3 regions of the Gracilibacillus phocaeensis genome follow, and region 2 is predicted to be linked to each of the others. Evidence: riboswitches for the same ligand, from Rfam matches in the RefSeq annotation. Region 2 holds a riboswitch; each other region holds the start of a gene.
The links. Region 2 has a riboswitch for thiamine pyrophosphate ahead of E0E32_RS11065 (thiamine phosphate synthase). Riboswitches for the same ligand answer to the same signal wherever they lie in the genome.

Region 1: another riboswitch for thiamine pyrophosphate. It lies ahead of tenA (thiaminase II); the one in region 2 lies ahead of E0E32_RS11065 (thiamine phosphate synthase).
Region 3: another riboswitch for thiamine pyrophosphate. It lies ahead of E0E32_RS01885 (ABC transporter substrate-binding protein); the one in region 2 lies ahead of E0E32_RS11065 (thiamine phosphate synthase).

What each region holds. Positions count from the first base shown of each region.
Region 1 covers NZ_LR131143.1:85,207-95,537, forward strand. The annotation lists gene thiE (thiamine phosphate synthase) at 1-96, opposite strand, end outside; gene thiM (hydroxyethylthiazole kinase) at 93-884, opposite strand; gene thiD (bifunctional hydroxymethylpyrimidine kinase/phosphomethylpyrimidine kinase) at 881-1,705, opposite strand; gene tenA (thiaminase II) at 1,698-2,393, opposite strand; TPP riboswitch at 2,519-2,625, opposite strand; gene lepB (signal peptidase I) at 2,675-3,223, opposite strand; gene E0E32_RS04960 (CynX/NimT family MFS transporter) at 3,424-4,623, shown strand; gene E0E32_RS04965 (hypothetical protein) at 4,712-5,020, shown strand; gene E0E32_RS04970 (organic hydroperoxide resistance protein) at 5,523-5,945, opposite strand; gene ytzI (YtzI protein) at 6,097-6,258, opposite strand; gene E0E32_RS04980 (DUF1360 domain-containing protein) at 6,508-6,855, opposite strand; gene E0E32_RS04985 (DUF4870 domain-containing protein) at 6,949-7,323, opposite strand; gene E0E32_RS04990 (DUF4179 domain-containing protein) at 7,469-8,854, opposite strand; gene E0E32_RS04995 (sigma-70 family RNA polymerase sigma factor) at 8,832-9,371, opposite strand; gene E0E32_RS05000 (bile acid:sodium symporter family protein) at 9,466-10,331, opposite strand, start outside.
Region 2 covers NZ_LR131144.1:687,647-697,977, forward strand. The annotation lists gene leuC (3-isopropylmalate dehydratase large subunit) at 1-838, opposite strand, end outside; gene leuB (3-isopropylmalate dehydrogenase) at 941-2,011, opposite strand; gene E0E32_RS11045 (2-isopropylmalate synthase) at 2,041-3,564, opposite strand; gene ilvC (ketol-acid reductoisomerase) at 3,551-4,582, opposite strand; gene ilvN (acetolactate synthase small subunit) at 4,681-5,202, opposite strand; gene ilvB (biosynthetic-type acetolactate synthase large subunit) at 5,199-6,932, opposite strand; TPP riboswitch at 7,719-7,814, shown strand; gene E0E32_RS11065 (thiamine phosphate synthase) at 7,922-8,539, shown strand; gene thiO (glycine oxidase ThiO) at 8,536-9,672, shown strand; gene thiS (sulfur carrier protein ThiS) at 9,690-9,899, shown strand; gene E0E32_RS11080 (thiazole synthase) at 9,904-10,331, shown strand, end outside.
Region 3 covers NZ_LR131141.1:294,089-304,419, reverse strand. The annotation lists gene E0E32_RS01910 (cupredoxin domain-containing protein) at 1-10, opposite strand, end outside; gene E0E32_RS01905 (TatD family hydrolase) at 212-967, opposite strand; gene E0E32_RS01900 (ABC transporter ATP-binding protein) at 960-1,703, opposite strand; gene E0E32_RS01895 (ABC transporter permease) at 1,700-2,458, opposite strand; gene E0E32_RS01890 (thiamine-binding protein) at 2,511-2,804, opposite strand; gene E0E32_RS01885 (ABC transporter substrate-binding protein) at 2,856-3,842, opposite strand; TPP riboswitch at 3,981-4,090, opposite strand; gene wrbA (NAD(P)H:quinone oxidoreductase) at 4,145-4,744, opposite strand; gene E0E32_RS01875 (FixH family protein) at 4,969-5,727, shown strand; gene E0E32_RS01870 (TetR/AcrR family transcriptional regulator) at 5,815-6,381, opposite strand; gene E0E32_RS01865 (DsbA family protein) at 6,539-7,474, shown strand; gene E0E32_RS01860 (monooxygenase) at 7,477-7,785, shown strand; gene guaC (GMP reductase) at 8,071-9,045, shown strand; gene E0E32_RS01850 (CueP family metal-binding protein) at 9,342-9,854, shown strand; gene E0E32_RS01845 (Cof-type HAD-IIB family hydrolase) at 9,972-10,331, shown strand, end outside.

The sequences.
Region 1 (10,331 bases), on a different contig from region 2:
GCCACCCTGCAGCGCCTGTTCTAACACATGAAGTGGGTCTTCTGTGGTATTGTTGCTGCCCATAATAAAATAAACCTGTAATAATTCTTGCCTCATCCACTTGTACCTCGCTCTATTCGTTGATTATTCACGATATCCTCTACACTCAAACGATTTAACTCATTTAAGAAAGATACTTGAAAACTGCCAGGATGGTTACTTCGTTCAGCCGCTTTTTCAGCTGCTATTCCGTAATAGCTCACCGCCGCTGCTGCCGCTTCTAATAAATCATCCTCCACCGTAATAAAAGCGGCTACTACAGCCGTCAGTAAACATCCCGCACCGGTAATCTTGGTTAATAAGGGGTGCCCATTACTAATGACGATTAGCTGCTCTCGATTAATCAATACATCTTGCGCACCGGTAATCACTAATGGAACCTGCAAACGGTCAAAACCTTGTTGCGCAATCTCTTTCATTGGTAAATCTTGCGCACCCTCTACTCCCTTCACTTCTGTCTTTACTCCAGCCAAGCTTGCTATCTCACCAGCATTTCCGCGAATACAGGCAAGATCCACTTCTTGTAAAATTCGTTCAGCAGATGCCATGCGAAATGCGGTTGCCCCTACACCAACAGGATCAAATACAACGGGAACTCCTGCTTTATTGGCCGCCTTCCCCGCCAAAATCATCGCATCCACTTGTTCTTGTGTCAGGGTACCAATATTTAAGACAAGAGCGCTTGCCTGCTGGGCCATCTCTTCTACTTCTTCCTTGGCATGCGCCATTACCGGTGCAGCGCCAACAGCATACAAACCATTTGCTGTAAAATTCATCACGACTTGGTTAGTTATATTATGAATAAGAGGCTGTTCCTGACGAACTTGTTCCATTAAGTGTTTCATGATAACTCCTCTCTTTGATAAGGTAATCCTTGCAACCGGTGTCCCCAATGATTGGTTGGACCATTCCCCTTACCAAGCTCTAATGGATATTGAATAGCATCCGTAATAAATGCTTTGGCTAGCTGTACTGCTTCTTTAATCGATTTTCCTTTTGCCAATTCGGCCGTAATTACTGCCGAAAACGTGCATCCTGTTCCATGTGTGTGCTTCGTATTCACTCGCTTGGCCTTGAGATACTCGAAAGACACGCCATCATAAAGGATATCCGTTGGTTCATCGGCTAAGTGACCGCCCTTAATAACAGTCGCTGCTGCACCCAGCTCTTTCACGATCAACTTAGCTGCCTTTTCTGCCATTTGACTATTCGTTATTTTGAAATCTACCAACGTCTCTGCCTCCGGAATATTCGGCGTGACAACAGACGCGAGTGGTACAAGCTGGTCACGAATCACTTGTTTGGAAGCCTCATCCATTAAAGAATCTCCACTGGTGGCTACCATGACAGGATCTATAACATAAGGCTTATCAGCAGTCTCTATCTTTTGAGCAATTCGCTCCATCATCGCTACCGTTGCAATCATACCTGTTTTTATCGCTTGCGGTGAAATATCGTTTAATACCATGTCTAGCTGCTTTTCAATAAAATCCACATCTAAATGCCGTACTTCTTGAACACCTAGCGTATTTTGGGCTACTACAGAAGTAATCACACTCATGCCATATACTTCCCGTTCTTGAAAGCTCTTTAGATCCGCCTGGATACCAGCACCCCCGGTTGGATCGGTACCCGCTATGGTTAATGCAGAAGCTACTTTACTCATTCGTTGGTCTCCCTTCTAAAGCAAACGGCCACTCCTCTACTTGATAGGCCATTTCCCAAAACAGATATTCTAACTGACAACTTTTAATAAAGGCTTGTTTCGCTTTTTCCTTCTCCTGTTCCCTTACCCCTTCCGCCCACTCATCTAAACGTTGACATAGTTCGGTGGTAATGGAACCTGTTTCCGGATTGGCATAAAATTGAATCCAGTCATAGAATGGGTGATCTTCTGTTGGCTGATACACCTCATTTAAATGCTGCCCGATCTCCAAATAAGTCCATGGACAAGGAAGCAATGCGGCGATTAGTTCTCCCATACTTCCTTGCTGCGCCACACTTTTCATATGCGTAACATAATGATGAGCAGATGGTGGTAAAGGGTATCCTTGTAAGTCATCATAATGAACTCCCGCCACCTGACAAAGGTTGTGATGCGGATGAATCTCACTATGAAGGATAAAGCTGATCTTCTCATGGAAATAGGCCATTTCCTTTCTTGTATCACCCTTAGCGATCGCGATCCCATAGATATTGATAAAGGCATTAAGATATTCATAATCCGCCTTGACATAGTGGATAATCGCTTCCTTATGCAAATCCCCTTTTCCAATACCCACTACAAAAGGATGTTGGAAAATCCCTTGATAAATATCGTCTGCTGCTGCTCGTAATTCTTCACTAAATGTCATCTCGTTTCCCTCCTGTTTTTTAAATGATAACCTCATATTGACATGCAAAAAAACCGCCCCACTAATAAAAGCGGAGCGGTTTTCGTATCATTGATTCATCAAATACAAGGTATATTTATCCCATATACCATCCTGCTCCACTTCCCTACGCTGGTATTAACCAGTTCAGGTTCTAAGGGATCAAGAAAACATTCTTATCTCAGCTGTTGTCACAGCACCCCTAGCGGAATATCAATTATGAAGTTACTTTTACTTAATCATGGATAAGACTTGATGTCAAGTTAAGGAATAATACCAAATGATTCAATCGGCCAAATCCTCATTTTAACATCGCCAATAATGGCATCTTCATCAATGAAGCCAAATTCACGACTATCCTTACTTACACGGCGATTATCTCCCAACACGAACACCTTTCCCTCAGGAACTGTTTTTTCCCCGGTCAAGTCTTCTAGAGTGAAATTACCGGTTAAGTGTACCTCATCTGGTAAATCTGCTTTTGTTTCTGCTAAATAAGGCTCTTCGTGTAGTTCACCATTAATATAGAGTTGATCATTTTCCATGGAAATCGTATCCCCTTCAAAACCGATCACTCGCTTCACATAATTATCCTTTGAATCAGGAGCCTTAAAAGCTACCTCATCAAAACGATTAATCGTGCTTACTTTGCTTAAAATAATACGATCCCCGTCTTCCAAGTTGGGCATCATCGACTCTCCCTTGACGATCGACGGAGTGATCAAGAAGTAGCGACAGACCAGCACAATCAATAGTGCTACCAAAATCGCTCGTATCCATGAAAAGATCTCCTGCCATACTTTGCTCTCCATAATTGACCTTCTTTCTTCCGATTGAGACTTCCTCTAACCATTATTATATGTTATTCTATTGTAATGCAAATCCATCTAAAATACTACCAAATAGTTTAACATATTCTGTATGTCCTAGGTAAATATCATGATCTAACTTGTTGGAAATCGAGATGATTGGCTCTGACAGAAATAAATACAAAGAAAATCAGGTGAAAAAAATGGAAACCTCTTCACAAACCAATAAACGCTACCTATCTATTTTGATGGTTGCTGGTATTATTTTATTAGCATTTAACCTTCGTCCAGCCATTACTGGGGTAGGGCCTATTATCGGGATTATCCGAGAAGATCTTGCCATCAGCAACGGGTTAGCTGGTTTTCTGACCAGTCTGCCTTTGTTAGCCTTTGCCTTTATGTCCCCGTTGGCACCTAGAATTGCAAATAAAGCAAGTAATGAAAAGGCCTTATTATATGGTTTGCTAATATTACTTGTTGGGATTTGGATACGATCGACTTCCCTTATTGCGCTGTTATTTATTGGAACAGCCTTGATCGGGGTAGGTATTGCGATTATTAATGTGCTGTTACCTAGTCTAATTAAGAGTAGTTTCCCAGCAAAAGTTGGATTGATGACTGGCGTATATACGACCTCGATGTCCATGTTTGCAGCTACAGCATCTGGTGTAAGTGTACCATTGACGGTGTCCTTAGACTTAGGATGGCAGTGGTCATTAACTAGCTGGAGTATACTCACTGTCGCAGGGATCATTGTCTGGTCTATCGTCATCAAGCTCCGTTCCAAAACACAGGAACAGCAATTAATGGAACCAAAGCGCGGAAAATTGATGCGTTCACCAATCGCTTGGCAGGTTACCGTATTTATGGGGTTACAATCATTTGTATTTTACGTCACCATTTCTTGGCTGGCGGAAATCCTCATTTCCCATGGCTATAGTGCCTCTACTGCAGGTTGGTATGTCGCTTATATGCAGTTTATTGGTTTACCGGCAACGTTTTTTACACCGGTGATTGCAGGTAGGATTCCTAACCAACAGCCATTGGTCGTCATCTTTGGCCTTTGCGGCGCAATTGGATATGCGCTTCTCTATTTTGACCCAGGTATGATTGGCACCTCGATTGCAGTTACCTTAATTGGACTTATGCTTGGCTCCAGCATCAGCTTAGCGCTGGCTCTGCTTGGACTCCGGACCACAACGGCTAAACAGGCTGCCGAGTTATCAGGCATGGCCCAGTCCTTCGGATATTTATTAGCGGCCGTTGGTCCCATTGCCATCGGTTTTCTGTTTGATATCACCCATTCCTGGAAGCCATCGATTGTGACGATTACAATCCTGACCCTCGTCATGATAAGCTTTGGTTTGGGAGCGAGCAGGAATAAAAACGTCTTGGAAGAGTGAGCTTGCAAGCAAACCACTTTATCCTGCACAAAAAAGGGCGTATAATCATAGACATAATTAGGAATATATGAAGGAGAGAGATAAACGGATGAAACATTGGATGATTGCCATTGGCTTATTGTTTATTATTTCTCCCTATTTGACAGCTGATCATCATGAAGGAACGGCTTTGGTTTCTGCAGAGCTAACCGATAGCACAGATTACTATTATCAACAAATAGATGATAGTGATCCTGCCATGGATGCCAGCTTATTATCGAATACAGCAGTTAGCTATGACACATTATTCTTGATATTGTTGGTATGTATCGTTCCTTCTTTACTACTAGGCAATGGTCATTTGCTGGCAGTCTTTTATCAATCTAATTATCTGATCACATGCAGACATTCCTCATAAGCATGCCAAAAAAAGAAGGAGGAATAACTCATGATGTGGTTTCGGATTTTTATGATTGGATTGTTTTCCACTGCTGCTTTGAGTGTATGGTTGTATCAAGGGATTGAAATTTTCCATGCATTCAGTGATTATTTTAAACATCGTTAAGCCTTTTAATGGTTTATGGAAAAAACTAGCATTCGCTCAGATTTTGAGTGAATGCTAGTTTTTTATAAAAGGGCAATAAAAAAACGTCCGGGTTAGTAACCGCAGTCCCAAGAGGTTACAATCTTAGCCTGCGAACCTCTATGGAGTCTACACCTATTTTCTTCGCTGGGAAATAGTGCTACAATCAATTGGACTGTGAGGATGAAGAACTCAGGGCACTAACATTCTGCAAATCAGCAAGCCATGACTACTTTGAGTGATCGATAAAGGACCGGGCAGCGTTTGCCCGATTTTCCTTATGAATACTCAGTGAAAAGGCGTGAGCAAATGCCCACGCCTTTTGTTATTTATATCCTTAACCGGTTGTTACGTTTAATTCTACATCGATATTTCCTCTAGTTGCCTTTGAGTAAGGGCAGAATTCATGCGCTTGGTTAGCGAGATCTTCTGCTTCTGCTTGGGAAACACCTTTAATCTCCACGTTCAAGACAACCCCTATCTTAAAACCATCGTCTGCTTCATCTTGCATCAGGCTCACTTCTGCGGATGTCGTAGAATCGATGTCTTTCTTGGCATTGGAGGCCATCAGATTCAAGGCACCATCATAACATGCCGAATAACCTGCCGCAAATAGTTGTTCTGGATTAGAGCCTTTCTCCTTACTTTCACCACCAGCAGGGTTGACTAGATTCACATCAATGATACCATCATCCGATTTAGCGAAACCGTCACGACCGCCTTTTGCTGTTGCTTTTGAAGTAAAAAATACTTTACTCACTCTATCCACTCCTTTTTATTAATTTGAACATCATATTTGTTCTATACTATTTACCCTATCCGTACTATTCCTTTTCTTCTACAAATTTAAACATAGAAAATCAAAAGAGTGGACAAACTTATTCGAATCGAAAAAACAAAGAAAGTGACCTTTATTCTTCTCGGTCACTTTCTTTTTCCTCATCCTTCTGCTTTTCTTCTTCTGGTAAGGGGTCCACTGTATGCTTATATCCATAGCCTTTATTCAAGGTTAAGAGGGATAAGACCAGCACCAGAATAACAAAAGCTGCAGATACTAAGATAACTACCCACATGCGTATACCTTCCTTTATTCCAAATAAGTGGGTTCCATTATATCATATTTACCCACTCTTAGATACTGCCCGCACTTCTTCGTTATCCCGTTCATAAGATAAGCTGTGAAGGCTTCTCATTTAAGATAAAGGAGTGGAAGGTATGAATCAAACATCTGTAACCAAGCGCAAAAAGGCAAGACCAAAGAAATCATGTGGATGCGGTAGTTCCAACATAAAAAAAGATAAATCGAAAAAACGATACGGACGTTAAATAAAATAGGATATAACTACCTCCACGATAGCAGCGGCCCCTGCTACCGCGAGAATAAGCATGATCGGGGTAAAAATAGAGGGCGCGGCGTAAAAACCAAGACATAAAAAAGAACTTGTCCAAATCCCTGTACACCAATGACAGCGTAGTAACTCGCCAATCCAACGCTTTAACCCTCTCCCTTTAAAGGTTACTGTCTCTTCTACCGTTCCATCGTCGAGCCATTTTTCCTCCACCTCAAAGAATGGCGCCCGAATAAATCCAGTAATCTTATCATATACAATCAAGCGTGTTAATCGAAACGCTGCTAAGGATAAAATCAATAAGGATAACCATGTAATCACTGCTGCACCCTCTTTACTTTTCTTCTTTATCCTATATTATGTGAGCAGTGGTTGATTCATGAATGAAAAAAACACACGAAAGGGTGTGTTTTTTTATTTCATATTATCCACTTGTTTCTCTGCCATATCACCAATCCACGGCAGTTTGAAATATTTCCCCTGATACGCCTGTACCATCAATACGATCCACAAGACAAGGGTTAACGGTCCGATAAATAATAATAATAACCAACCAAGTATCGGAATAAGTCCAAGTACAAACGACACAATAAAGAGACCGACAGTAACAAATATCGACTGCATCGCATGAAAACGAACGAAGCGATTTTCTTTTTCAATAATTAAAAAAATGATTCCCGTAATCGCACCTGCTAAATAAGTTAACAAACCTGCTACGTTCTGGTCTAAGCCTCCCGATGTTTTGCCTGTTTCATTATTTTTTTCTTCTGGTAACTGTCCATTAGTCATTTCTTTCACTCTCCTTTTATTTTTATTAATTTCTTATTAAATATCTTGTCATTAGTAGTGTACTGATTCTGATGTAAAAACGCAATTATTTTCTTAATTATCGATCAAATAAGAGCCATAAGAATCATCTTATAGCTCTTATCTGTTATTCAGGAAGCTCGATACGAATTGGGTCTAGATGTTGCTGTTCCGCATTTGACTGCAATGTACCAAATGGAATGGTTATTAGATAATCTTGATAGGCCTCATCTGGCAAAGTGAAAGTCGATCGATAATGCAGTGTGTTCTTCTCTATTAAGCGCGTCTCTTCACTTAGAATCGTATGGCCCAATGTTTCCTGTTTATCTATCTCACCATTCTCTCCGGTTACCATATGATCTTGATGAATTAATTGAATAAATCGTGCAAAATTATCGGTGAAGTCTCTTTTCACATTCGTTGCCTGCTCCAATTCATAATCCATCGTTAACGTATTTTCTTTTTGTTGAATATCCTTTATCATTATCCCATAATCAAACCGGTTGCTTTCTGCAGTAAATGGCAACGCTTGATCCAGAGAAACAACAGTGTCTACTTCATCTTGCACAATAACAGGATGAATCTCTAAATAAGCGGCCTCTTCGCTAATCGCACTGCGGAATAATTCTCGTGTTTCCTGCCTGATCGACTCCCCTTCTACCTCAGTCGCTAGCGGTTCGACGAGGGCTTTCATGAATCGTTCCCCTTTGTCATCAAAGACCGTCAATCGCACCTCATCCATTTCATTTGGGACCATACTCGTATAATAAAAGGTAGATGTTACCTTACCATTGGCAATCATCTCCATGTCTAAGCGATAGCCTTCAGCCAGTTCATAGGATGAGTCAATCGTCAGCTCTTCTGACGGATAATAAGTCAGCGGCACATCAAAATGCCACTCCCCCTTAACTCCCGTTATATCGGTAAAGGTTAAGGGTATGCTCGACCACGCTGAGCTTTCGGCAGGTGGCATCCACTCAATTGCCCCCGTATAGCCATCTGTTGTTTCCTGCAAAGGCGTCAAAGTGGCAGACCACTCACTCTGGTCTGACTCATCAAAAATATGGTAGCTGTAATCTGTTTCTGCTTCACTTCCCCCTAGTTTAACGCGATCACCTTCTGCTCGAAAGGTTAACCCGACGATATTCTCATCATAATAGGCACTAGTTATCGTCATATCGATACCATTGCTACTAGCAGATTGATTCAACTCCGTGACAAGATCACTTTCTAACAATTGATAACCAATTTGCAACCCCAATTTGTCATACACCATCCCCAGCAACGGAACATGAGACAAGGCATAAGATATGGGAGCAAAAACAAAACCAGCTAACAAAAAAATAATGATTACCGCTACAGAAAGACTACCAGCGATTTTCAACCTCCACTTTGATTGAGATCGTTTGACCTCTTCTCGTCCCCGTACTAATCCTTGTCGAATTGCTTGGTATACCTCTTTTTCAGGGACATCCATGGGATCGATTTCTTTATAAAAATGATCTTTTTGCATCATATCCATCTCCTTCCATTCGTTTTTTCAACTCGATCCTTGCCCGCCGCAAGTAGGTTTTGATCGTATTCTCCGGACATTCCAGTATGCTAGCGATCTGCTCAATCGGTAAATCGTGATAATAAAATAAAATGATAACGGACTGATATTCTTTGTTTAAGCTGGCAATAGCCGTCTGTATATCCAACTTAGCTTCCCATTCTTCTTGATAATCAACCGACAAATTCTCCAAATGACCGCTTTCATAAATCAACTTTTTCTGCTGGTCTATGACATCATATGCCGTATGAATCAAAATCCTAGTTAGCCAAGTAGAGAAATAGGCAGGTTGCTTTAATTGTCCGATGGAAATAAGCGCCTTATAAGTCGTTTCTTGTAGGATATCCAATGCATCCTGCTGATTATGTACGTAGAGAAAGGCCGTCTTGTATAATTTGTCACTTTCTTGCCGCAGCAACCGTTCCAGTGCTTTCTGGTTTCCTTTGATTGCTTTCTTTACGAGTTTGATATCCTTCAATTCACTACCTCCTTTCTAATGATTAGAGCCATCAACCAGCCAAAAAGTTTCAAAAAAATAATAAACCACACTAAAAAGGGCTAAGAATCCGCTCCTAGCCCGTCGTCTTGCTTAATAATTTACTATATAAAGAAGCTAATACCTGCTGAAACAACATCCCTACCACTACAGGGACTGCCACCGGTCCAGGGAAATATTGTACGGCAATAACCGCTCCTGCACTGATATTTCGCATTCCACTGCTAAGCGTTAAGGAAATCACATCCGCCTGTGTCCGTTTCAACCATTTTGCCATCAACCATGCCAGGAAATAACCACTAGCTGCAACGAAAAACATGATGATCGCTATTTTGATTAAATGAAAATCAACATTTATTAAATAATCCGCTACTACTGAGCTGTTAATCATGATGACTACAGCCAATGTCAATTTTGAAAATGGCGCCAGTCTCGGACTCCATTTCTCATGTATTTTTCCATGAGAGATTTCATGCAGAATCATCGCCACAAGGGATGGAATCACAATCATCATCACCAGTCCGGACATCATCGCCCATACATCTAATTCCACCGTTGCCCCAGCGAAAATGGTTAATAAGAATGGAACAACAAATGGGGAGATAATCGTGTCAATCAAGATCGTCGACAAGGTTAAGGCGACATTCCCTTTATTGATCGACACCCAAATAAAACTCGTGATACCAGTAGGGATTACCATCGCCAGGACAATACCGATCACGGTCATTGTTTCTCCAGGGAAGGCAATCGTTCCTATCAAAAAGGCCCAAAGCGGCATGACAATATGCAAAATCACTAAGGCAATGATCACCGATAATGGATGAGTAATCACACGATACAGAGCAATAAAATTCAAGCTGAGACTACCTGCAAATGTCATAAAGGCAAACAGCCACACAACCAAACCTTCGAATGTGTTAAAAAAATCTGCGAAAATCACCC
Region 2 (10,331 bases):
TTTCTACTTGCTCGTCATAGACAGCACCTTCATCGGTTGCTAGTGCCTTCCATTCTTCGGCTAATGCTTCGAATGCCTCTCCTTCTGGAACATATCGTTTACCACGTAAGAATTCGATTGTAGTATCGTCAGGACTGATTAAACCAGCACGTGCTCCAGCTTCAATCGACATATTACAGATCGTCATCCGGCCTTCCATGGATAGGTTACGAATCGCTTCTCCCGTGTACTCAAGCACATACCCAGTACCAAATTTTACGCCGAATTTACCGATAATTGCTAGGATTAAATCTTTGGCAGTAACGCCTGTTCCTAGCGTGCCATTTATTTTAACATTTAAGGTCTTCGGTTTTTCTTGCCAGATCGTTTGAGTGGCTAATACGTGCTCCACTTCACTCGTACCAATGCCAAATGCCAAGGCGCCAAATGCACCATGAGTAGATGTGTGGCTATCTCCACAAACAATCGTTTTACCTGGCTGGGTTAAACCTAGTTCTGGCCCGATTACGTGCACAATCCCTTGGTCGGGATGATTAATGTCTGCTAATGGTACACCAAATTCTTCACAATTTGTCTTCAACGTTTCCATTTGTGTTTTGGAAACTTCATCTTTGATCACATTGCGGTGGATCGTTGGTACGTTATGATCCATCGTCGCAAAGGTAAGGTCTGGACGTCGTACCTTACGATTATTAATCCTTAGTCCTTCAAAGGCTTGGGGAGATGTCACCTCATGAACAAGGTGCAAATCAATATATAACAAGTCCGGTTTACCTGCTTCTTGATGGACCACGTGCTTTTCCCAAACTTTTTCAATGACTGTCTTTGGTGTCTTCATCGATTGTCACTCCTTCTTTTATCATGATAAGTAGAAAAAAGATCGGCGTTGATACGATCCGAAGATAGACCACGCCGACATTTTCCCTCTTGGTTTATGACACTAAGCCTGAATTTCCTCTGCAATGAGGCGTGTCATTTCCGCTGTATTTACGAGTTTACCATCCGTACTTTGCAAATCTGCTGTATGGTAATTGCGATTTAATACGGCTTCTACCGCTGTTTCAATCGCCTCTGCTTCCTTATTCAGGTTAAATGAATAACGCAGCATTAAGGCAGCGGAGAGCACCATTGCAATCGGATTGGCAATACCTTTGCCAGCGATATCTGGTGCCGAGCCATGGGCCGGTTCATATAAACCAACACCATCCTCCGCCAAGCTGGCAGAAGGGAGCATACCAAGCGATCCCGTTAATACAGAAGCTTCATCACTGAGAATATCACCAAACATATTCTCGGTCACGATCACGTCAAAATCAGTTGGGCTGGTGATCAATTTCATGGCAGCGGCATCGACTAAGACATGATCTACGGTTACGTCGGGATAGTCTGACTTTTTCTCTTCGACAATCTCTCGCCACAGTTTACTAGATTCTAACACATTTGCCTTGTCAACAGAAGTAAGGTGCTTATTGCGCAGTTGCGCACTTTCGAATGCCTTATCGACAATGCGTTCGATTTCTCTTCTTGTATAGGTTAACGAATCGACAACTGCATTACCATTGTCGCGTCGTTCACTCGGTTCTCCAAAGTATAAGCCACCCGTTAATTCACGGACAATCAACAAATCACTTCCGGCAATAATGGACTCCTTTAATGGGGAGGCATGTAATAATTTTTTGAATCCTTTTACCGGACGCAGATTGGCATATAAATCTAATGCCTTACGAATCCCTAATAATCCACGTTCAGGCCTCAGTTCAGATGGGTTGTTATCCCATTTTGGGCCACCAACCGCTCCTAATAGAACCGCATCTGCAGCTTGACATGCCGCTATCGTTTCATCTGGGAGGGGAGTGCCATGGTTGTCGATAGCAATTCCACCAATATCATAAGAAGAGAATGTGAATGAATGATTGAATTTTTTTTCAATTGCTTCAAGGATATCTTGGGCTGCATGGATTACCTCAGCACCAATCCCGTCCCCGGGAAGCAATACGATTTGTTTACTCAATGCCTTAACCTCCTGTAAGAAAATGCGATTTAACTAGCTTTTTTTTGATAAATAGCCCGATTCACACCATTAATATAGGCTAAGATGGCAGCTTCTAATACATCTTGTGCAGAGCCGCGACCACTCACGTGATGTCCGTCAACGGTTAAGCTGACATGCACTTCTGCTAATGCATCACGCCCTTGACCGATTGAACTCAATTGAAAATCGGTTAAGTGGGTTTCCTCGACGAAAATAGCGTCTAAGGTGTGGTATAATGCCTCCACACTTCCAGCACCTGTCGTTGTTTTTTCAACGGATTGACTAGACGGTGTCGTTAAGCTGATGGTTGCCTCTGGTTGATGATTGGAACCATACTGAACAAAGAAATGATCCAGCTGATATCGTTTGACATTGGATGTGTCGGTTTGGATATCGGTTAGTATAGCAAACAAATCATCATCGGTTACTTCTTTTTTATGATCCGTTAAGCTTTTGAACGCCTTGAACGCTTCTTTTAGTTTTGCTTCTGGTAATTGATAGCCTAATTGTTTGATTTTATCGGTAAAGGCATGGCGACCTGAGTGTTTGCCTAGTACTAGATTATTAGAATGTATCCCAACTAATTCAGGGGTAATAATTTCATAGGTTTCGGCATTCTTGAGCACACCGTCTTGATGAATACCAGATTCATGGGCGAAAGCGTTACGACCGACGACGGCTTTATTGCCTGGTACGGTCATACCGGTAAACTTACTGACCATGTCACTAGTGCGTTTGGTTTCGTTTAATATCAAGTTTGTATAAAAAGGATAATAATCATTGCGAATTTGTAAGGCAACGGCAAATTCTTCAAGGGCAGCATTACCTGCGCGCTCACCGATACCATTAATGGCACCTTCGACTTGTGTTGCTCCATTTTCGATGGCAGCAAAGGAATTAGCCAAAGCCATTCCCAGATCATTGTGGCAATGACAGGATAAATCTACTTGCTCAATATTCGGTACGTTGTCTTTCATATACTTAAACATGGCACCGTACTCACGAGGCATCGTATAACCAACGGTATCAGGCAGGTTAATCACGGTGGCACCGGCGTCAATTACCTTTTCTATGATTTCTGCTAAGAATGGCAAATCAGAACGGGAAGCATCCTCTGCTGACCATTCGACATGGTCAAAGAATTGCTTACCATATTTCACCATCTCGACAGCCGTTTCGATCACTTCTTCTGGTGTCTTGTTTAGTTTGTATTTCATATGAATAGGGGAGGTGGCGATGAAGATGTGGACTCTGGGGTTGGTGGCGTCCTTCAAGGCATCTCGACAAGCATCGATGTCTGATTTTACCGCACGCGCTAAACCAGTGACGGAGACATCTTTCACCGTTTCCGCAATCTTTTTGACTGCTTCAAAATCCCCTTTGGAGGAAGCAGGGAATCCTGCTTCCAATATATCTACTCCAAAGCGTTCTAATTGTTTAGCCAGCTCTAATTTCTCTAATTGATTTAAGTTGACACCTGGTGATTGCTCACCATCTCGCAGTGTCGTATCAAAAATCTTAATTGGAGTCATTAGAGACCACTTCCTTCTTATTAATGGCCTTTTGTTTTACAAATGGCATTAATTCACGAAGTTCTCTACCTACCTCTTCAATTTGAAGTTTTGATTCTGCTGTTTTAATAGCTTCATAACGAGGACGGTTTGCTTGATTTTCAAGGATCCACCCTTGGGCAAACTTACCTGTTTGGATATCAGAAAGTACTTCTTTCATACGTGCTTTGGTGCCTTCATCAATGATACGCGGACCAGACATAAAGTCGCCCCATTCAGCAGTATCAGAGATAGAGTGGCGCATGTTTTCAAGACCACCTTCATATAATAAATCAACGATTAGTTTTAATTCATGCAGACATTCGAAGTAAGCAATTTCTGGTTGATAGCCTGCTTCTACAAGTGTTTCAAAGCCTGCTTTAACTAGCTCAGAGGTACCACCGCAAAGTACGGCTTGCTCACCGAATAGATCTGTTTCTGTTTCTTCTTGGAAGCTTGTTTCAAGAATACCAGCACGACCTGCACCGATTCCTTTGGCATAAGCAAGTGCGATGTCTACAGCATTACCAGTCGCATCTTGGAACACACCATAAAGGGAAGGGACACCAGCGCCTTCTTCATAGGTTCTGCGTACAAGATGTCCAGGGCCTTTTGGAGCTACTAGGAATACATCCACATCGGACGGAGGTACGATTTGGTTAAAGTGAATATTGAAACCATGAGCGAATACTAGAGCATTTCCTGCTTCTAGGTTAGGTTCGATCGCTTCTTTATAGATAGCTGGCTGATTTTCATCTGGAAGAAGAATCATGATGACATCGGCATCTTTGGATGCTTCTGCAACGGTTTTAACTTCTACACCATCTTCTTCTGCTTTGTCCCAAGAACGTCCTTTACGAAGTCCTACGACCACATCAAAGCCGCTTTCTTTAAGGTTTAGGGCATGTGCATGACCTTGAGAACCATATCCGATAATGGCAATTTTCTTCGATTGTAATACCTCTTCGTTGATATTATTGTTGTACAATACTTTTGTCATAAATATACTACATCCTCTCAAAAATTTTTATTTATATAATAAAGAAAACAGGTCTTTCCCTAGATGAAATAGGGAAAGCCTTCTTTTCTTATACTATCCTAACCTAATAAGGAAGAAAAATTCCCATCAATGGTGTTTGGCTGTTGGCCGCGAACAAAGGCGGTTAAGCCAGTGCGAGCCAGCTCTTTGATGCCATAGGGCCTTAATAATTCAATCAAGGCTTCTATTTTATCTGGCTTACCTGTAACCTGAATCGACATACTATCCTTGCTGACATCAATAATAGAAGCGCGGAATGGCTCGATGATGCCTTGAATTTCAGCGCGTAATTGGCTGTTGCTGACAATTTTAATCAGGGCCAATTCACGTGCAACAATGGCTTTATCGGTAATATCAGATACTTTTATCACATCAATTTGTTTGTTTAATTGCTTGGTTACTTGCTCTAATTTCTGAAAATCTTCCACATCTACAACAAACGTCATCTTGCTCATGTCCTCTGTTTCTGTTCTGCCGACGGAGATGCTTTCAATATTGAATTGACGACGCTGCAACAGCCCTGTAATTCGATTTAAGACACCACTGCGATTTCTAACCGTTGCTGTTATAATTCGTTTCATGGTTTCACCCCAATCATTTCATCTAGTCCTGTACCAGGGGCAATCATAGGGAATACATTCTCCTGCTGCAATACCCGTGCATCCACAAGAACAGGTCCATCATAATCAAAAATATCTGGTAAAGCATTGATAAATTCTTCTTGTGTCGTTAACTTGATTCCTCTCACATCATAAGCCTCGGCTAGTTTCACAAAATCTGGCTGGATTTGAAAGATAGATTGGGAATAACGTTCGCCATGGAACTTCTCTTGCCATTGTCTAACCATCCCTAGTGCTTGATTGTTTACGATAATGATTTTAACGGGTAATCTTTTTTCTTGTAAAATCGATAATTCCTGCAAGGTCATTTGGAAACCGCCATCGCCCACGATCGAGACAACCATTTCTTCGGGATTAGCCAATTGGGCACCAATAGCAGCAGGAAATCCAAAGCCCATCGTACCTAAACCACCAGATGAAACCCATTTATTTGGCTGATTAAAGGTATAGTATTGCGCCGCCCACATTTGATGCTGCCCAACGTCTGTTGTCACAATCGCATTGCCATTCGTGGCTTCGTATACTTGTTTGATCACCCATTGGCCGATCATTTCCTTATCCGGTGTGTTAAACCATAATGGGTAATTTTCTTTGTTTTCATGGATACGAACGAGCCATTCATCGTGATTCGGTTGGCTAATATCATGAGACAACAATCGTTTCAATGCCTCTTTGGCGTCACCAACGATAGGTATGGCTGTTGGAACATTTTTGCCAATCTCAGCAGGGTCAATGTCGACATGAGCCACGGTAGCTTTCGGTGCAAACGATGATAATTTACCAGTTAAGCGGTCATCGAACCTGGCACCAATGTTAATAAGTAGATCACATTCATACAAGGCCGTATTGGCAGCGTATGTGCCATGCATACCGGCCATTCCCATAAATAGCGGATGATCGCCAGGAAATGCTCCTAAGCCCAATAAGGTAGAGGTAACCGGAAGTGAGTACTTTTCTGCAAATTCCTGTACCTCTTTGGAGGCTTGCGCCATTAAGATACCAGCACCAGTTAATAATACTGGTTTCTCTGCTTTTCCGATCGCCTCCGCTAATTTTTTGGTTTGTAACGGATTTGGCTTGAATGTTGGCTGATATCCAGGTAAATCAATCTCTACTTTAGCTTGAAAATCATCACTGATAATTTCGGCTGAGACGTCTTTCGGGATATCGATCAATACAGGACCAGGACGACCAGTAGTTGCGATATGAAAGGCCTCTTTAACAACACGAGGGATATCTTTCACATCATTTACTTGATAATTGTGTTTAGTAATTGGTGTAGTAACCCCCATGACATCAACCTCTTGGAAGGCGTCACTGCCAATCACACCTTTGGCAACTTGGCCAGTAATCACAATTAATGGCAATGAGTCAATCATTGCGTCGGCAATTCCTGTTACTAAATTCGTTGCACCAGGTCCAGAGGTGGCTACCACAATTCCTGGCTTACCTGATACCCTGGCATAGCCCTCGGCTGCATGAATGGATCCTTGCTCATGTCGAGCTAAGATTTGATCAAAGGCATCTTGTGCTCTATATAATGCGTCAAAGATTGGTAATGCTGCACCGCCGGGATAACCAAATAGCGTGTCAACGTCTTCGTTAATCAAGGCATCGACTAGCAAATCAGCACCAATCCTGGGTTCTTTTGGTTCTACAGCTTCATTTGCTTGCTTTTGTGTGTTTTCCACGTTAATCCCTCCTATTAATAATTATCAACAATCACCTTGATTTATTGGTATTAGAAGATGTTTATGGTACAAAGAAAAGTATGGCTATTGTCTTTTCCTTACACTAAAAAAGGCCATCTCACCCTTGATTTCCGCCACTAGTGTAGCAGAGATCAAGGGTGAAAAGGCCTTTCTTTTCACGGTACCACCCTGATTTGCAATATTCTCACAAACATTGCCTCATAAAGCTATTTACAAAATCAAATAGCTTTGATTGGATAACAGGTACTGTGTAATACCTGGCTATACTTAATGGGAGAACCGTTCAGCATAGCACTCAGGGATGAGTAGTCAGATAAGGTGTATGGCCAAGTTTCCACCTGTCTTGGCTCTCTGCAGCATACATGATCCTGATCCTTTTTTCCCGTCCGCGTTTTTAAACATATTCGCTTATTGTTATAGTATACGATATCGCTTATTCTGTCCACAAAAAAGTTTTTAAATGTGTAATTTTCAGAAAAATCTGATTGACGACAATAATACAACTAAAAAGACGATAGGTCAACTGTTTTTTGCGGATTTTTTCGTTAAAAATAAGAAAGTACGGAATCCACTAAAAACGGAAGCGCTTTCTATCTTAAAATAGACAGGTAGGAAGAGTATAAAAGCATATTTCTAATGCCCATAACAATAACGTTGGCCATATCTAGCATCGTTTTTAATGGATCTGCTACGATTTTGAAAAACACCTGTAAAAATAAAACAGGATGTGTTATGCTTTGGAGGTAGTTCTAATTTCATAATCAACATCAACACTAGGGGAGCCTTTGGCTGAGACGAGTATTCGGACCCTTTGAACCTGATCTGGTTAACACTAGCGTAGGGAAGTGGCGGAAGCATGACGATATATTATTCGACAAATGAATTTTATATAATCGAAGCCACTTGTCCTAACTGGATAAGTGGTTTTTTTCGTTTCTTCCGGCTCAACGAAGAAAGGAGTAATGGAGATGGATAAATCACTGCATCTTATCAGTGATGGCGATTTTTCTAAACGGCATGTACAAATAGTAAAGCGTATTCATGGGGATATTGATTATTTGCATATAAGAGAAAAGAATAAGTCAGCAAAAGATATTCTGGAACTAATCGAAGTATTAAAAACTAGCGGGTTACCCTTAACGAAACTAATCGTAAATGACAGAGTTGACATTGCCGTGATGAAACAATGTGCAGGAGTCCAGTTGGCCTATCACAGTCTAGCTGTTTCATTGGTTAAAAATTGCTTCCCAACGCTTCTTACAGGGAAATCTGTCCATTCGTTAGCAGAGGCTGAACAGGCTCAACAAGAGGGAGCAGATTACTTGTTATATGGTCATATTTATCCTAGCAGTTCTAAGCCGAATCAACGACCAAGAGGAATAGCTAATCTTCGGCAATTAAGCGAAGAACTATCGGTACCGGTCTATGCTATTGGCGGCATTACACCTGATCGAACAAAAGAAATAATCAAGTCAGGGGCAAGTGGGATAGCTATCATGTCAGGTATTTGGCAGGCGGCGGATCCGATACAAACAATAAAGGCTTACCTGCAAGTGTTGAATAACAGGAAAGAAGGTGGAAAGTGAAAAAGACATTTGATCAAATCATTGTTGGTGGCGGCGTGATTGGTTGTTCGATTGCTTATCAATTGTCCAAAAGAGGTTATCAGGTGCTGATAGTTGAAAGGGATCAAATCGGTTGTGAGGCCTCTAGTGCTGCGGCAGGAATGCTAGGTGCTCAAGGAGAATTCACACAAGCAAGTCCTCTTTTTCAATTTGCTCAAGAAAGCAGAGCGTTATTTGCAGATTTATCAGTTGAGCTTTGGGAAGAAGCAGGGATGGATATTCAGTATGTTCATAAAGGAATCATGAAGTTCGCTTTTGATCAGCAGCAATACAATACGTTGAAAAGCCTGGCAACTTTTCAACAGGAAGCTGGTTATCCTGCTTATTTGCTGTCGACAGAAGAAGCGAGAAAGATGGAACCAAGTTTGACAGAGGAGCTTCACACGGTTCTTTACCTGCCGAATGATGGTCAGGTGTCCGCTTATCATCTGACAAAAGCATTTTCCCTTGCCGCCTATCGTCATGGTGTCATGCTTCATGAACAGGAAAAAGCAGTTGAACTGCTAAGGGAAAATAAAAAGGTTTATGGTATACGAACCACAAAAGGAACCTATTACGCTGATCAAGTCATTGTAGCAACGGGAGCATTTGGCGATGATCTGCTGCCTGATGAATATGCCATTATTCCTGTAAAAGGGGAATGTCTGCTATTGGAATCAGAGCAGCGCTTATTTCAAACAACCCTGTGGATGGACGGCTGTTACCTTGTCCCCAAGCAAGGCAACAAGGTGGTAGTTGGCGCTTCATCTATACCAGGAAAAGCAGATAAACATGTCCACGCAGCAAGTGTTCAAGGGCTATTATCACGAGCAGAACAGATGGTTCCGCAGCTGGCAGAGGCAACAATAAATTGTTTTTGGGCAGGGATCAGACCAGCTACCGCCGATGAACGTCCTTACCTGGGTGAGATTCCTGGAATCAACGGTTTATATGCTGCCAAGGGACACTATCGCAATGGCATTCTATTATCAGCGATTACAGGCATCTATCTAGCAGACTTAGTTGAAAACAAGTCGGTTCGTCCACTTTATTACGATTTTTTTCGTGGTGGTCAAGCACGAGATCCATCAGCAAATGTCACAAGTTTGGAATAAACACAAAAGGCAGGTGCATGCATGTGGAAATAATCGTTAATGGAAATTATATGGAAGTAAAAGAAGGAGTAAAACACATCAAAGATTTACTTGAGTTTCTGGGGTTGCAAGATAAACCGTTGATTATCGAGCATAATCAACAGATATTACAGAAAGAAAGACATAAACAAGCGGTGTTAGAAGATGGAGACAAGATTGAGATTGTTCATTTCGTTGGAGGAGGATAAGCAAATGCTTAATATTGGAAACTATTCGTTTGCTTCTCGTTTGTTCTTAGGGACTGGCAAATATCCTGATTTTGATATTCAAAAGCAGGCAGTAGATCAATCAGAGGTAGAAGTTCTTACTTTTTCCGTGAGAAGGATGAATATCTACGACCCATCCCTGCCCAATTTTTTAGAAAAAATAGATGTAAACCGCTATACTTTTTTACCGAATACGGCAGGGGCAAAGGATGCGAAAGAAGCGGTGCGAATCGCTAATTTAGCTGCCGCTTCAGGGCGATGCGATATGGTGAAAGTGGAGGTTATTGGTTGTGATAAAACATTGCTGCCAGATCCGATCGAGACACTAAAAGCAACGGAAGAGCTGGTGGCAGCAGGATTTACCGTGCTTCCATATACCTCAGATGATGTGGTATTAGCCAAAAAGCTGGAGGA
Region 3 (10,331 bases), on a different contig from region 2:
ATTTCTTCATATTCAAACGCCTTCTTTCTGTTGTTTTGGAACTTTTCTAAGGTTCTATCCCAATTTTACTACTTGTTATTATTATTTCCAACAAAATGCTTCGTATAACATCTTGATATAATGTTATTTCCTATTAATTAGCCCTTAAGAAATATTCCCTGGGTACCTCAACCCAGCTTTCCAGCGATTATGTTTAGCTTTCAGATGTTTGCTACAATTGATAAAATTCCACCGTATTTCTGGTTAGTTGTTCACTGACTTCTTCCCATGGCAGTTGTTTTAACGCTGCAATCTGTTTGATGACTGCTTCCACCATATTCGGATGGGTCATTTGATCTTGAAAGGGTCCTTCAAAAGGCCATGGTCCATCAGTTTCAGCCATCATTAATTCTATTGGATATCGTTGGACCAACGCCTGTATTTCTTTCTCATAGCAACAATCCGGTGTGATAGAAATTCGATACTTTTGTGCGATCATACGCTCTATTGTCGCTTCGGATCCCTTAAACCAATGGAAATGAGCCTTTTTAATCTGATGCTTGGCGAGTAGATCACATACAACATCCGCATCTTCATAAACAGCATGTAAGACAATGGGAAGTTGATAAGTACTTGCTTTTTCCATAAATGCTTCTAAAATCGCTTGATATGGCTGCAAATCCAGCTGAGGATTTTCCTGTCTTGTATAATAAGGAAGCCCAACCTCACCAACTGCCACCATACCTCGATAGTGCTGATCGATCCAATGCATGATATTTTGTAGCTCGTCCTTATTTGGCAGTGGCTGCTCTGGATGCCAGCCAAAAGCAGGATGCACAACATCATATTGCTGGGCTAACTGCCATACGTCTTTACAGCTTTGAAAATTATGGGAGACGGCAATCATGCCATCAACGGTTAAGCTGTCCAATAAGTGGCGACGTTCTTCTTCCTTGTACCAGTCTAAATGAATATGCGCATCAATCATCCAGTATCCCCCTTAACGTTTGATAAATAGATTTTTTTACTCGAAGAAACTCTTCACTTATGGTTAAAGCCTGATCTCGCGGACGGGCGAAGTCGATCGTAAATTCATCCACTACCTGAGCTGGCTTCGATCCTAATACTAGAATTCGATCAGAAAGAAATATAGCTTCCTCAATATTATGTGTCACAAATAGAACGGATGGACGTTCTTCTTCCCAAATCGATAACAGCCATTTCTGCATCTCTAATCGGGTAAACTCATCCAATGCAGAGAATGGCTCGTCCAGACAGATAAATGACTGAGGACTCAACAAACTACGCACAAATGCTGCTCGCTGCTTCATTCCCCCTGACAGTTCATGGGGATACCGTTGGGCATACTCCTTCAAACCGGCACGTTCTAACATGGCCATCGCCTTGGTTCGGTCCGGTTTTCCCCATAACTCTGCTCCTAACCCTACGTTGTCCAAAATGGTCCGCCATGGAAAAAGAGAGGGTGTTTGCGGCATATAACTAATCGAACCTTTTTTACCTACAATATTGATTTGATCTAGCAAAATACGGCCCTTCTCCGGGCGGTATAAGCCACCAATCAAATGAAAAATCGTGCTTTTCCCACTGCCAGATGGGCCGAGCAGAGATACAAACTCCCCTTCATGGACAGTAAAGGATAAATCATCTAAAACCGTTTGTGATCCAAATTGTTTGTGAATATGTTCTAAGGTTAAGGTACTCATGAGGCATCCTCCTGACTAGGGCGCCATTTCAAGGTCCATTTCTCTACTAATAAAATTAGACCGAAAAAGACCATACAAAACAGCATAATAAAGAAAATAGCCACAAAGACTCGATCGGTGCGAAACGATGACGAAGCCAAGGTCATATACACACCAATTCCATTCTTGGCACCGAGCCATTCAGAAATAACCGCTCCCATGACACTATAGGTAGCCGAAATCTTCAGCCCAGAAAACAGCTGAGGTAAGGCATTCGGCATTTCTAATTTGCTGAAGATTTGTCTTTTATTGGCGCCAGCCATCTTCATATAATGCATCAGTTCAGGACTCGTTTGCCGTAATCCATCGATTAATGCCACGGTGATCGGAAAAAAACAAACAAGAATAATGATTAACAGCTTTGGTGTGATACCAAAGCCAAACCAAATAACCAATAAGGGTGCCAATACGATGATTGGTATATTCTGCGACATGATCAATAATGGGTAGATGGCTTCCTGCAGCCGTGGCAAGGTATGCAGTACAATCGCAATAAGAATTCCAATTGTTACACCAATGATAAAACCGCTCCCTGTTAACGTGACGGTAGATAACAAATGGTGGCGATAATTGGACCAGCTATCAATCGCCTCTTGAAAAATAGCGGTCGGTGACGGTAATACCCAAGCTGGAAGCTGAAACCATCTACAGGCTGATTCCCAAACGAGTAATACGAACAAGATGACTATAAATGGTACAAATGCTTTTCTCCACATTACTTTTGCTCCTAACTAAACAGACCTGTTGATGAAGGATAGGACGATCCCTTCAGTCATATTTTTTTGTGAGTTCTTTCATTGAGGCCTGTTGATCTTTCCGTGAGTATACCTTGATTTGAGAGATCACGCTAGGACAATTCCGCTCATGCATCCGCTGGTTCATTTTTTCAATAACGGTAAACAGTTCTATCATATTCCCTTCCATCGTTGTTTCTAATGGACCCACTTGATACGGAATCCCAGCTTCCTCGATAACGGCAATTGCCTCGTCCACCAATGGGATAGAGTCTTCTCCATTCGGTGTCTTAGGGATAATTTGAATACTGACTAACGCTTCTGCCATTGCATATTCCTCCTTATTATTTTCCTGTTGATTTGATTTTTGCACATGCTCTTATTTTGGTAAAAATTGATTAGTAAAGGCCTGATCAGCCTCCAGTTCTTGCTCTAATAATTCATTCTCATACATAAAATCGGCATAGTTCTGCCATACGGCCTCGGACTGTTCTCCCCACCTTGCTGCGTCATCTTGATACTTAGGGGAAAGCCATTCTTGACTGGCTCTCACTAGTTCTTCATCAAGATCCGGGACGGCCTCAATCAAGATATCTGCTGCTTCATCCGGATTATCTATAGCAAATTGATAGCCTTTGCTAACGGCTGCGATAAATCGCTCGACTGTTTCTGGATTTTCTTCTATCATTTGTTCATTGGTAGAAATCACCGGCGTGTAATAGTCAAGGCGATCCGAATAATCGGTGAGATAGATCATATCGATCTCTTCTCCACGCAGCTCTGCCTCGATACCTGTCCAACCATAGAAAATCCAGGCAAAATCAACATCTCGTTCCACCGCTGTAAAAAAGTCGGTATTTCCTATATTCATAATATCTAATGACGCAACGGATTCTCCTTCTTGCTTCATTAAGGCATCCAATACGGCTTCCTCAACTGGCGCTCCCCAGCCACCATATGTTTTGCCGGCAAAATCCTTAGGAGAAGTAATTTCTTTATCAACGGGTGCAGCCAGACCAGAAGTATTATGTTGGATCACTGCGGCAATCGATACTAAAGGAATATCCTGTACCCTTGCTTCCGTGACAGCTTCCTGGTAGCTTACACCGAATTCGGCCTGTCCGCTTGCAACGGTCTGGTCCGCTCCAGCCTCACCTGGCATCACAATATCTACCGCCAAGCCTTCTTCTTCAAAATAACCTTCTGCTTCTGCCACATAGAGACCAGTATGATTGGTATTAGGTGTCCAATCTAACACAAAGGTTACCTCTTCCAATTCGGATTGACTATTGTCTTGGTTATCATCTGAGCCACAACCAACTAATACGAACAATAAACTTACAAAAACCATGATGCATTTCTTCACTGTATGTCCCCCCTATTTTTTGAAAAGCATGCCCTGATTCGTTAACGGTGGGCACAGGGAAACACCGATGATCTGCACATTTTCGCTAATTAAAAACACCCTAGACTTATTAGCCTAGGGTGCATACATGGTCAGATTCGGATTATCTTGTATGTTCCCTACGCTGGTCTCAGCCAGATCAGGTTCTAAGAGTCGGCATCTTGCGGATACCATCTCAACCAGCAACACTGGTCCCCCTACATGTCTTTTCATTTGTCTTCCTCTACTTTGACATAATCACCTGCTTGATGCAAGTGAAAAAACTACTGATTTAATTTGGTTGCCACTTCTAATACCCGACGTGCTTGGTGTTTGACGGCTTCTTGCACATCTTCTACCATGGAACCATCTTCCTGACTTTGCGTGACACTTGCTCCATACGGATTCCCGCCGGAAGTATAAGCAGAGGCGTCTGTATATCCAGGTGTGACAATAATGGCGCCCCAATGCATCATAGAAGTATAGAAGTTTAATAGTGTTCCTTCATGACCTCCGTGAGGGTTGGAAGCGGAAGACATCGCCGTTACTACTTTATTGGCTGTCTTTCCTTGAGCCCATAGCCCACCTTGTATGTCAATAAATTGTTTGATTTGAGAAGGCATGTTACCAAAACGAGTCGGCATGCTGAAAATAATAGCGTCAGCCCACAAGATATCCTCTGAGGTTGCTAGCGGCACGTCTTGCGTTTCTTTATAGTGTTTTTCCCAGGCCGGGTTTTGTGCAATGGCAGCTTCTGGTGCTGTCTCAGCAACACGTACTACCTTTGCTTCTGCCCCTGCTTCTTGGACCGCTTCTTCCGCCCATTTGGCCATCTGATGATTGATTCCTGTTGAACTATAGTATACAATTGCTACGTTTGTCATGGTGTCTATACTCCTTTATATGATTTCTAATTTGTCTATTTAAACGAGACGCTACATATCTTATCAAGCAATTATCTTTAAATCAAGATAATTGCTTACCATGAACATTCAAAGGTTGATATGGAGCACACTGAAATAAATTGTCACACATTATTCATTGCATATGAAGCAGCAAAACAGTATATTAACCTTATGATGCACTTATCAACATGGGAGGAAAATCAATGAAAAGGTTTCTATTTGTAATCGTTTTAGGGGTACTTTTGACGGCTTGCGGTAATACAGATGAGGAAGAGACAACGCAAGCTGAAGAAGAGTTAAAAAGTATAAGCGTAGATTTTGAACTGCCGGAAGAAGCAGAAGTTGGAGAAACGGTAACACTCGTTTCTACTGTAACCTATGGTGAGGATGAATTAGTTACAGATGCCCAGGAAATGAACTATGAGTATTGGCATGTAGAAGATGAGGAGAATACAGTAACCGTCGAATCAACAAATAATGAAGATGGCACCTATTCGGCTGAAGTTGTCTTCGAACAGCCTGGCACCTATGAAATATATGCACACACAACGGCAAAAGATATACACAGTATGCCTTTAGAATCCATTACGATCAACGGAGAAGCTTCTGATACGCATGAAGAAGCTGCAACCCATGAACATGAAGACGGTGAGCACGAACATGCCGATGATTTTGAGATTGCGGTCGAGGAACCGACAGATGTCTCTGTGAATGAAGAGGTAGCTTTGACTTCCGAGCTAAGTCTGGATGGCAGTGCCTATGAAGGAGCACGTGTCCGTTATGAAATTATCCCTGAAGGAAGTGAGAATCATGAGTGGGTGGAGGCTGAAGAGACGGAACAAGGCATCTATCAAGCCACTCATACTTTTACAGAAGCGGTCCACCATGATATCGTCGTACATGTGAATGGTGACAATGATTTACATGAGCATACCGAATTTATGGTGCATGTGAACGAATAAATCATTCCTTGTAATAGAAAAGCAGGCTAACCTTGTATATGGACAAGCCTGCTTTTCTCATTGAAAAATCACCTATCCTATCTTTCCTCATTCCTTTTTACTGCCCAATGCTCTGGTAATACATGCGAGGACCGGTTGAATAAATGCTTCCGGCGCTATATGTTGACCTGACTTACCCCATTCGACAGAGGCGCCATAGATCCCCCAGCTAAACATCGCCGCCGTAGTCCTTAGATCTTTCTCTTCTACTGTCTGCTGTTGCTTTACTAACAAACAATAAAAAATAATCTCCAATTGTTCTCTAATAATTTTCGCAATGATATCTTCATAGCCTCGATGGCAGCGATTCGATAACGAACGTTGAAAATTAGTAATCGCCTTAAAGATTTGCACACAACTTTCTTCATTTAATTCGTTATGTTGATAATCTTCCTTGTTCAATTCAATAAATAGCACTTCAGATAGTGCCTTGTCCAATAAATCATAAATATCTTCAAAATGATAATAAAAAGTGGTGCGATTAATCTTCGCTTCATTGGTAATATCCTTCACCGTTATATCCTTAAACTCTTTCTGAGCGGATAATTCAATAAAGGCATCCAGAATCCACCGCCGGGTTCGTTCTATGCGAGGATCTGTCTTTGATTGGGTCATCGCTGATCCCTCCATCTATTTTTTCGACAATTGTCTGGTTCTGTTGTATAAACGACATTTTACACAAACTATTGATGTGAATCATTATTAGTATGTAATAAAATAGGCTTATGAGCAACTCATCCAACCTTTTTTATAGATAAGGAGGAGGAACAAAATGAAAGATCGTAACCAAATGATTTGCGATATCGAAACAGGGATTTGTGGAATAGCGGACGAGGCGGAAACGGAGATAATCAACCTTAACCAACCTAAAAAATCCGTACAGCTATACTATGTCACAGATCCAATATGTTCTCACTGCTGGGCACTTGAACCAGTCCTGCGCCGTTTCACAGAACAATATGGCGAATATTTTCATTTTCAAACGGTCATGGGCGGACTATTGGAAAAATGGCATGACGGTCCCATCGATCCTAAAAATGGTATTTATAAACCAGCGGATGTCGTCCCACATTGGAAAGAAGTAGGTGAAAATGCCAGAATGCCCATCGATGGCAGCTTAATGGCAGACAACCCTGTACAGTCATCCTACCCGCCATCTCGTGTATTTAAAGTGATTCAACAAGAATATAATGAATCACTCGCCGAACAATTTTTACGCCGGGCTCGGGAAGCTCTGTTTGTCTTTAATCAAAACATTGCAGAACCAGCTGTGATGACAGAGATCGTCCATCAGCTCGGATTAGATGGCACAACCATTTTTCAAAAGGTAGATCAGCCACTTGGCCAACAATTATTGCAAGACGACTTTACCCTTGCTGCCAAATTAGGGGTTAGAGGTTTTCCTTCTATCATTATGGTTAATGAAGAAAATCAAGGTGTAAAAATTGCTGGAACCCGTCCTTTACAAGCCTACATCGATGGATTAAAACAAGTGTTGGATACAGAAGACCTGTCCGCCAAGCAATCGCCATCCCTTGCCTCTTTGCTGCAAAAGGAACAACTACTGTTTGCCAAGGAAATAGAGGTCATGTACGATCTGGAACCAGCTGAACTGGACCTTTTTATTGAAAAGGAACTGGCTTCCCAAGCATATAAAATCGATAAAATATTTGGAGAATTTTATCTTACCTGGAATGGAGGAGTATAATCATGGCATATATTTTACAAGTCGACTTTCCCATGAATGGACCTTTTGGAGAAGAAATGGCTGAAACTTTTGCCGGTTTGGCAGAGAGTATCAACCAGGAAGAAGGCTTTATATGGAAGGTGTGGACAGAGAATCCGGAAACAAAGGAAGCGGGTGGAATATACCTTTTTGAAACACGAGAAACAGCTAAGAAATATATCGATATGCACATGAACAGATTGGCGGGCTTTGGCATCATTGATGTCCGCAGCAGAATCTTTGCAGTCAATGACCAGCTTACCAGTATCACCGGCGGACCGTTGCAGCGCTAAGTAGATCTAGCATGGACTCTATCTTTATCGAGGGAGTCCATTTTTCGATGGAAGAGCTTGTCAAAAAGCCTAATAAAAAAGGACGCATCGAATTTCTGCGTTACAACAGGACGTTGCAGTTTTAGTCGACGTGTCTCTTTATCGAACTTTTTGAACGCGAATCGGAAGGATCACTATTTATCATAATCCGCTTTCTTGACTTTTTTTCTTATCTATATTATATTACATAAGGCGAATATTTTTTGCCTTTTTCATAAATTTTGTTCGTTTTTAGAGGTGAAAACAGTGGAAAATGTATTTGATTATGAAGATGTACAGCTAGTTCCCGCAAAATGCATGGTAGAAAGTCGAAGTGAATGTGATACATCGATTCGATTTGGTAAACATACTTTTCGCTTGCCCGTAGTACCAGCTAACATGCAAACGATTATGGATGAAAAAATTGCTACCTATTTAGCGGAAAATAATTATTTCTATATTATGCACCGATTTGAACCAGAGACAAGGAAGCAATTTATTCAACAAATGCAGGAGAGAAAATTAATCGCTTCCATTAGTGTTGGTATCAAACCAGAAGAATACACATTTGTAGAAGAGCTTGCTGCAGAAGGACTTGTGCCAGAATATATAACTATTGATATTGCCCACGGGCATTCCAACGGTGTAATCCAGATGATTCAACACCTAAAAACCCATCTGCCGGACAGTTTTGTCATTGCAGGCAATGTTGGCACCCCTGAAGCAGTGCGTGAGTTAGAGAATGCAGGAGCCGACGCAACCAAAATCGGTATCGGTCCAGGTAAGGTTTGTATCACAAAAATAAAAACAGGTTTCGGTACGGGAGGCTGGCAATTAGCTGCCTTAAGATGGTGTGCCAAAGCAGCCACTAAGCCTATTATCGCTGATGGTGGCATTCGTACCCATGGTGATATCGCCAAATCGATTCGTTTTGGCGCCTCCATGGTCATGATCGGTTCTTTATTTGCTGGTCATGAGGAATCTCCAGGTGAAACCATTGAAGTAAACGGTCAGCTGTATAAAGAATATTTCGGCTCTGCCTCCGAGTTCCAAAAAGGAGAACGCAAAAACGTCGAAGGTAAAAAAATGCATGTTGAGCACAAAGGCTACTTGCAAGATACCTTAACAGAAATGGAACAAGATTTGCAATCTGCTGTTTCCTATGCCGGTGGAAAGACACTTGCCGCTATTGGCACGGTGGATTATGTTATTGTGAAGAATTCCATCTTTAATGGTGACTGATAAACAGGAGCGCATCTAACTTTAGGTGCGCTTTTTCTATGGGATATTTGAAGTGACTGTCTGAGACGGTTGAACACTTTTCTTGACGGTTTTGCTCGCTTTCCGGACGGTTCCAGTCATTTTCCTGACGGTTTTACTTAAATCCCTGACCGTTTATCACTTTTTCCGGACGATTTTATATGATGTCAACTACACGCGCCATTCTTCCACCCACTTTCTACAATTTTGTGAAGTCCTCCTTTTTTCATAACAGCATGCTATAATGGAGGCAGTATTCTATATAAGGTGGTGTCTTTTTGAAAAAGCGAATAACCATGCTGTCTTTTTTCCTCCTCTTGATCTTAGCTTCGTGCAGCAATAACGACGATACAACTGCGGAAACAGATATTAAATCATTGATTCATGATTACAGTACAGACCAACGTACTGCTGTTAACGCGTCGGTTGATGCGACGCATTTAACCGTGGAAGAAGATAGCGAACAAGCCCAATATGAATTACCCGAAGATGAATTCTTTGTTTCTATTGCTCCCTATGTTCACACGACGCATCCTTGTACATTTCATAGCTTGACAGGGTGTCAAAGCGAGTTGACGAATGCCACGTTTGATGTCTATATTGAAGATACCGATGGCAATGTCATTCTTGATGATACGATAGAATCCTTTGACAATGGCTTTATTGATCTATGGCTGCCAAGAAACCAAACTTTCGACGTAACGATTACTTTCGAAGATAAACAAACAGAGGCAACGATATCCACATTTGAAGATGATGCTACCTGTATTACAACGATGCAGCTTGTATAACACTTCTGTCGTTTGATAACTACTGAAAAAAAGGGATCATTCAGTATCTGTCACAACATTTTTTTGTCATTTTGTTGTATGATAATAAAGACAGAATCAAACGTAATGGAGGACCCTATGAGATTAATTGCAACAGATTTAGACGGCACATTATTAAATGAATTTCACGAAATCAGTGAGGCAAATAAAGAGGCAATTATGGAAGCAAAAAAACGAGGAATCGAGGTTATGGTGGCTACTGGTCGTTCCTATAGCGCAGCCAAAAAACCATTGGAAAACGCTGGGCTTACTTGTCCCATTCTTTGCCTTAATGGAGCAAAAGTATATCTAGAGAATGGTGATGTATTCTCCTCTGCACCGATGACCAAAAAAACATGTACGCAAATTCAAGCGATCTGCGAAACACATGGCATTTACTTCGAGGCATTCACGAATCAAGGTGGATTCGCAAAGGATAGAGAAGCATTCATTGAAGTA